Regions from separate parts of the Sporosarcina sp. FSL K6-5500 genome, predicted to be linked through region 1. Evidence: riboswitches for the same ligand, from Rfam matches in the RefSeq annotation. Region 1 holds a riboswitch; the other holds the start of a gene.

Region 1 (3,839 bases):
AGTCGAAATGAACTTTGGCTTTGACTCCGGTACAATGATAAATCTGATCTAGCAGAAAAAAGCCTTTTAGATAAGCATTTACACGTTCAACGGAACTTCGTTCCTTATAAATTTCATCCCATTTCATTGACCCACGTGCTGGTGCTGTGTAACGTCTTAGATCGCCAGAAATTTTCTTTTTATAGATTTTCTGACATAAACTGTCGTTAGCTAATGGGCAGTCCTTACATTCGTTTGGCCGTGTGTATTTCAACGTTTTGTACTTCGCATCGAAGCTATCATAACGATAGGAATGTTCCCGCACGCATGTGGGTGCGAAATGCTCATCAAAGCCTATTGGCTCGGGCTCGTTCTTCTTATTATAAGCAATGATAGATTGCGCTCCATTACGATAAATCTGTTCATAAATTGGTTGGTAGTCGTAACCAGCATCCATTGTCACATGTTTTATTTTCAATAACGGAAGGCGTTCTTTAGTACCTTTTAATAATGGGATTGCAGCTTTTCCATCGTTAAGATTACCAGAGGAAAACAGAGATTGAAGAATGTATTGGCTCTTCGTCCCAACTGCCAGATGACATTTGAATCCGTACCAAAATACGTTTTTCCCTTCACTGTTCTTCTTTATTCCCCACTTTGGTTGTGTGGGAACTGAGGAACGAAGTTCCTTAAGCGGTATATCAAGTTGGTATTCAATTTTCTTTTCGTAAACCGGAAGATTCGCTTCTATTTCGGCTTTATCAATTAGCCATTGTTCACGTTCCTCTTTCTTTTTACGCCCTCGTTTTTGGGGTTCTTTTTCAACCTTATCTGATTTATATGGAGCACGATCACGTGCTTCTACATGCGTTGCATCAATGGCTATCGTTTCATCTGAGACGAAACCTTCTGATATAGCCTGAAGAAGTAGGCTTTCTTGAACAATTTCTAACGCATCAGAATCGCTAATCAATGTGATCATACGTGAATAAGAAGCTTCGGATGGGATTTCATCTGATACCAAGAATCCACAATCAACTTTAAATCGTAAGTCTGTAGAGAGACGTTTTACTAAGTCTTTAATAAAAGGAATACGCTCGGTGATTCGGATGATCAATGAATAGATCATTGCAGAGTAATTAAGCGATTGTTTAGGTCCGAATCTAGACTTTTTCATTACTACGTCAAGGATCGGATGAATCTCAATACCGGATAAAATTGAATTAAATCGATGGGTAGGTTCCAAATCAAATAAAACTTTCATGTCAAACAGGCTTTCTTGTCGTATAATAGGCATAGAGCATTTCTCCAGTCTGTTAATGTGTGTGTCAGAACTCTCATTATACAGGATTTGGGGAGGTGCTCTATTTTCTTGCCGTTTTATACTTAGAGCCGCAAGGGCTCAGAGATATGAAATTGATTCACCTAATTAAACAATTCATTAAACGATAGACTTATAATACGCGGATTGTATTATAAGAATTGTGTGCGCAACTGTTTCCAAACCCCTCTTCTAATCCCTTCCATCACCTATTTATGTTATCATTAACGTTGTTCAAAAAAAGAGGTTCGAAAACTCCCTCTCTAAAAAACTAAGGAGATGTTTTATAGTGAAAAATGAAAAAGCGGTTGTCGTCTTTAGCGGCGGCCAAGATAGTACGACATGCCTGTTTTGGGCATTGAAAAATTTCCGTGAAGTTGCTACGGTGACGTTTGACTATGGTCAGCGCCATTCGGAGGAAATCGAGTGTGCTAGAAAAATTGCAGATGAGCTTGGGGTATCGTTTAAAGTACTGGATATGAATTTGATCAACCAACTGTCAGCAAATGCCTTGACGCGAGATGATATCGAAGTGAATGAAGTAGAAGGTGAATTGCCGTCGACTTTCGTTCCAGGCAGGAATCATTTATTCCTGTCATTTGCCGCGGTCTATGCAGATGCGATTGGTGCTCGGCACTTAATTACGGGTGTCAGTGAAACGGATTTTAGCGGTTATCCTGATTGCCGTGACAATTTTATAAAATCGTTGAATGTGACACTGAATTTAGCTATGGACGGGCGGTTTGTCATCCATACGCCTTTGATGTGGCTCGATAAGTCCGAAGTTTGGGCTTTGTCTGACGAACTTGGTGCGTTCGACTTTGTGCAGAACAAGACACTTACTTGCTACAACGGAGTTCCGAGTACAGGCTGCGGGAAATGTCCTGCCTGTGTGTTACGGAATGACGGTCTCGCTACCTATTTATCTAAAAAGTCTGTAGGTGTCTCTGAATGATGCAGCAATTTTATCCGCAAGTTCAGCATTCATATCGTTTTGAATTAAACAAAGACATGCATTTTTCTGCGGCACATTTCATTCCAAGCGAAGATGCTGGAAAATGCCAAGTAATGCACGGTCATACGTATTACTTAAACATAACAATTGGAGGAAATGAACTGGATTCAATCGGTTTCCTGATTGATTTCAAGGAACTCAAAAACCTCATTCATGATAAATACGATCATTCTGTGTTGAATGATCATCCTGAATTTAAGAACAATTTCCCGACGACCGAGAAATTGGCAGAACAGGTTTGCAAATCAATCCAGGAAGTTCTTCTAACTAGAAACAACAAGCCTGTCTGCCTTCAAGTCATAGTCCGAGAAACGCCGACTAGCTATGTCATCTATCGTCCTGAACAGGAGGTAGTCCTATGAAGATTCCTGTTATGGAAGTATTCGGTCCGACTATTCAAGGCGAAGGAATGGTCATGGGGTTAAAGACGATGTTTGTTCGAACAGCTGGATGTGATTATTCTTGTTCTTGGTGCGATTCCAGTTTTACTTGGGACGGTTCGGGAAAAAGCACTTCGAAACAGCCGGCAGAAATCATAGATGAACTTAAAGCAATAGGCGGACAGTCATTTTCACATGTCACAATTTCAGGTGGGAACCCTGCCCTTCATAAAGGAATTGGGGAACTTGTCGATTTGTGCCACGAACAAGGTTGGAAGGTCGCAGTTGAAACGCAAGCTTCTTTTTGGCAGGATTGGTTATTGAAAATTGATGACATCACGCTTTCCCCAAAACCACCAAGTTCAGGGATGGTGACGGATTTCAGTAAACTGGATACGTTCATGGAGAAACTGATTGAAACGACTGCTACTTTGAAAGTCGTCATTTTCGATGAAAAGGATTTCAAGTTTGCGGAAGAGGTCCATCTGCGATATCCGGCGTTTCCTTTCTTTCTACAGACAGGAAATGACGATACGACGACAACTGACGATGCACTTCTCGTTTCGACATTGTTACAACGATATGAGTGGTTAATTGATTTAACAGTCCACTCCCCTATAATGAATGATGCCAAAGTGTTGCCACAATTGCATACTCTGCTATGGGGGAATAAACGCGGCGTCTGATAAGACTTATTCATTTCTCTGTGATCAGTATTGCATCTCTATTTTTGACATATAAAGATGATTTAATAAAGAACCAAGCGTCGGAATTGTTCTAATCCGACACTTGGTTCTTTTACTTGTGAAATTCACTATAAATCGATGAAGGCAGTTTTCTAAATTGATCGGTTTGTAAAGGCAATAAAAATAATAAAAGGTCCTCTTTTGTTCCCTTCCAATCTTCCATTCTCCCCATTGAAATCACTTCAACTATTACTTTTACAACAGATTGAGCCGACACGTTGTCATTTTCCACATCTAAATTTCCTCACTATTAGCCACAATATTAACGAAAAGATCCCAACATTAAAATGGTTACCAAATTTGCGATATGTTAAAATTCTATGATAAAATAAAATCATTCAAAGAAGAAACTATAAGAGCATGCTCTTATAATCAAATATTTGAAGTGAAAGTAGACC
Region 2 (3,839 bases), 2.3 Mb from region 1:
TGATTGCAATTCATCTCTTCTACGTTTAATAATCTCTTTCATATTGTTAGATAACCTAGAATCCATTACAACACCTTCTTTCGTTCCGATTAACAGTTAATTAGTATTAACCATAAATACAACTTAACAAAATGTCAATAATTGTTATTAATATAAGCTAAAAATCTGTATACAAAAAAGCCCGAAATGCATGTAGCATCCCGGGCATGAAATTTCTTATATAAAACGCACAACTTCATCTAAAGGCAAGCGGGAAGACCCGTATGCCGGGGCAGCGGCCTTTCCTAAGGCAATCAGTACAATTGGGAATTGATCACTAGGAAGGTCGAATCTCTCAGCAAATTTCACTTTATCAAAGCCACCTATTGTTGAAGTATCATAGCCTTTTTCTTTGGCAATCAACATCAATTGCATAGAAACAAGCCCCGCATCAAAAGAAGCGATATTCATTCTTGCCTCTCTTGGAATAGTTGGATAGACCGCATTCGTACTGGCAATCGTACGATCTTTAATCGACTCATCCATATGACCTTCTGCAACATTTTGCGTATAGATTTGCTCCACTTTTTTATACGCATCGATATTACCTAAGACAGCGATAACGGCAGATGAATCCCCCACCTGGACTTGATTGTTAGCGATTACTTGCAGTTCTTTCTTCACCTCGGGGTCTTGGATAACTATAAAACTCCAAGATTGCAGGTTACTAGATGAAGGAGCTATTGTTGCCAGCTTCAGCATTTCTGCAATTTCCTCTTTTGCGATTGTAGCGTTCGGATCGAACACCCTTACCGATTTTCTGTCCTTCATTACACTATATAAATGTGAGTTCAATGTTGTAGTCATTGTATTGCCTCCCTTTCTAAAACTTACTAATAGTAAGTACCTGCATTCAACTTACCATTAGTAAGTTTGTTATGTCAACCCTAACGATACATGTTAAGATAGATGAAAGATAAAGCAGAATGGAGGTTCGACTAGTGAATCAACCGAAAAATTGTGGGAATTCATCACATGTCTGCAACAACTTTCACGATACAATTGAATTTATTGGTAAGAGATGGATGGGGGTAATTATTTATACACTAATGTCCGGACCCAAGCGTTTTCATGAAATCACTGAAGGTATTCCAGGGATATCAGATCGACTTTTAACAGAACGGTTGAATGAATTAATCAAAGAAGGCCTCGTTACAAAAAAACAACTTGAGCCTTCTTCTACTATAGTTGGATATGAGCTAACGGACAGCGGGATGGAATTAAAAGAAGTTATTACTGCCATACGGAACTGGATGGCAAAGCGAACAAACCTTTAGATCCGAAAGGTTAGAAAATTCATTAAACTCCCAAAGAAGAGCTATTTCCCCTAGAGGTTGATAGCTCTTTTCCCTCGCCTTGATTAACCACATTCATCATTCCTACACTTTTCTCGATCATTTATACCGAGCTGTTCCATGGCCCAACGAGACTCTGACATCGATATTTATCCTATCCAAATTCTTACTTCTTCATTTTTCACATGTATTGACATGTACGAATCAAAAACACTATGATACACTGGATTGCAGGCTTTTTAACACGTGGTTCGTCAACCATCCCACGCTAAAAAAACTAGGAGGAAATGAATAATGAAAATAAAAACAATGGCCATTAGCGGGATTATCGCCGCTTTATATGTAGCTGTTTCCCTATTAATAGCACCATTAGCATACTCAGCCATCCAATTTAGAATCCCTGAGATGTTCAACCATCTTGTCGTGTTCAATAAAAAGCTCATATTTGGAATTGTGCTTGGTGTATTTGTGACAAACTTATTTTCCCCACTTGGTATGTATGACTTATTTTTTGGGGTAAGCCAATCAATCCTAGCCCTTTCAATTACGATTTTCTCTGCTAAATTCATATCTGGAATATTCAAGCGAATGGTCTTCAACACGCTTGTTTTCACCTTTACAATGTTCATCATTGCTTTCGAGTTGAATCTAGCATTAGAACTGCCTTTCCTACTTACCTGGTTAACAGTCGCAATAGGTGAATTCGTCGTTATGGCTATCGGGATTCCGATTATGATGATTTTAAATAAACGTTTGAAATTCGAAAAACTTATTTAACATAACCCATCCCCTCCATTTCACTGTTAGCGATTGAAATAGAGGGATTTTTTAAGGAGATGGATCGATGTACATAACAATCCAAGAAACCGCTGAACATCTAGGTATGCCTGTCGAACAAGTAGAAAAGTACGTGCGGGAAGGTCGCATCCGTTCCGTCCATGATGGTGAAAAATTCCTTATTAACAAAGATCAGTTTGGACTCTATTTAGAACAGCTCGAAATGTTAAAACACCAAATCGATGAATGGCGGAACGAACCTATTCCACCCGATCGTGACATTAAAGATGAAGATTGAAAAACCGGTTGAAAATCTACGGATTTTCAGCCGGTTTTGTTTTATTTAAGATAGGGTATCGTTCCGTTAAAGGTATGGAAATCGCTATAAGAGAAAATACTAAATACATCGATTGGTTGCTTTCAATATGCTTTGCTAGTATAGTAAGAAGCTGTTTCCAAATTACCAGCTCCACGAGGGGGAATTATGAAGAAAATTTCAAATGTCTTTTACATCACAATTGGTCTGATTATTTTGACCGTCGGATATGGCGCGTTTGCACCTGAAAGTTTTGAGGCTGTTACAACGAATGTCCGAAACTTTGTTGCGTCGTCTTTCGGTTGGTACTATATGCTGCTCATGTCATTTATGTTAGCGCTCAGTTTCTTTTTCATCGTCAGTCCATACGGAAAAATCCGGCTTGGAAAAGATACGGACCGTCCGCAGTTTTCAACAGTTACATGGGTTGCCATGCTGTTTTCCGCCGGGATGGGTATCGGCCTAGTCTTTTATGGTGCCGCTGAACCATTATCACACTTTGCAATCAGTCCTGCTTCGGAAGATCCAAATACGGATGCTGCTTTCAAAGAAGCCTTACGTCAATCTTTCTTTCACTGGGGGATTCACATATGGGCCATGTACGGAGTCATTGCGCTATCTTTAGCCTTCTTCCAGTTCCGCAAAGGGGAACCGGGATTAATTTCAGCAACATTGAAGCCGATATTCGGTGAAAAAATGGTTGGACCATGGGGTACTCTCGTCGATGTACTCGCCGTTTTCGCAACAGCATTCGGCGTTGCTACATCACTCGGCTTCGGCGCTGTTCAAATTAATGCAGGCCTAAACTACTTATTTGGTGTTGAGATCAATATCTTTTCACAATTTGTCATCATCGCAATCGTCACGGTCCTGTTCGTTGCATCTGCATGGTCAGGATTAAGTAAGGGCATAAAATATTTATCGAATACAAATTTAGTCCTTGCTCTTGCACTGCTTGGATTTATCGTCGTTCTTGGACCGACATTACTCATTTTCAATATGTTCACTGATTCATTTGGCGGCTACTTTTCAAACCTTGTCCAAATGAGTTTCGGTACAGCACCATTGGACTCTACCGACCGGAAATGGCTTGACGACTGGACAATATTCTACTGGGCATGGTGGATTTCATGGGCACCGTTTGTCAGTATGTTCATTGCCCGTGTTTCAAAAGGCCGTACAATCAGGGAGTTCATGATTGGCGTACTTGCTGCACCTACTTTGCTGGTTACATTCTGGTTCTCAGCGTTTGGAACGACAGCGATTGATATCCAGAAAAAAGGGCTTGTCGACTTGACGCAATCCAGTACAGAACTGACGATTTTCGAAATGTTCAATGTTATGCCAATGTCGTTCATGATATCAGTCTTCGCAATTTTATTGATTGTATCGTTCTTCGTTACTTCAGCCGA

The links. A riboswitch is a leader RNA that binds a small molecule or an ion and turns the genes downstream of it on or off. The one in region 1 is predicted to bind preQ1.
Region 2: it holds a riboswitch for preQ1, as region 1 does, so the genes downstream of both, MKX62_RS06265 (QueT transporter family protein) here and queC (7-cyano-7-deazaguanine synthase QueC) in region 1, are expected to answer to the same signal.

What each region holds. Positions count from the first base shown of each region.
Region 1 is NZ_JBBOTP010000001.1:3,694,045-3,697,883, reverse strand. Features, by position in the region: gene MKX62_RS17680 (IS1182 family transposase) at 1-1,276, opposite strand, end outside; PreQ1 riboswitch class I at 1,538-1,581, shown strand; gene queC (7-cyano-7-deazaguanine synthase QueC) at 1,587-2,255, shown strand; gene queD (6-carboxytetrahydropterin synthase QueD) at 2,252-2,677, shown strand; gene queE (7-carboxy-7-deazaguanine synthase QueE) at 2,674-3,381, shown strand; gene MKX62_RS17660 (hypothetical protein) at 3,494-3,673, opposite strand.
Region 2 is NZ_JBBOTP010000001.1:1,374,729-1,378,567, forward strand. Features, by position in the region: gene MKX62_RS06250 (hypothetical protein) at 1-66, opposite strand, end outside; gene MKX62_RS06255 (nitroreductase family protein) at 217-846, opposite strand; gene MKX62_RS06260 (winged helix-turn-helix transcriptional regulator) at 981-1,316, shown strand; PreQ1 riboswitch class I at 1,575-1,621, shown strand; gene MKX62_RS06265 (QueT transporter family protein) at 1,629-2,111, shown strand; gene MKX62_RS06270 (excisionase family DNA-binding protein) at 2,179-2,409, shown strand; gene MKX62_RS06275 (BCCT family transporter) at 2,596-3,839, shown strand, end outside.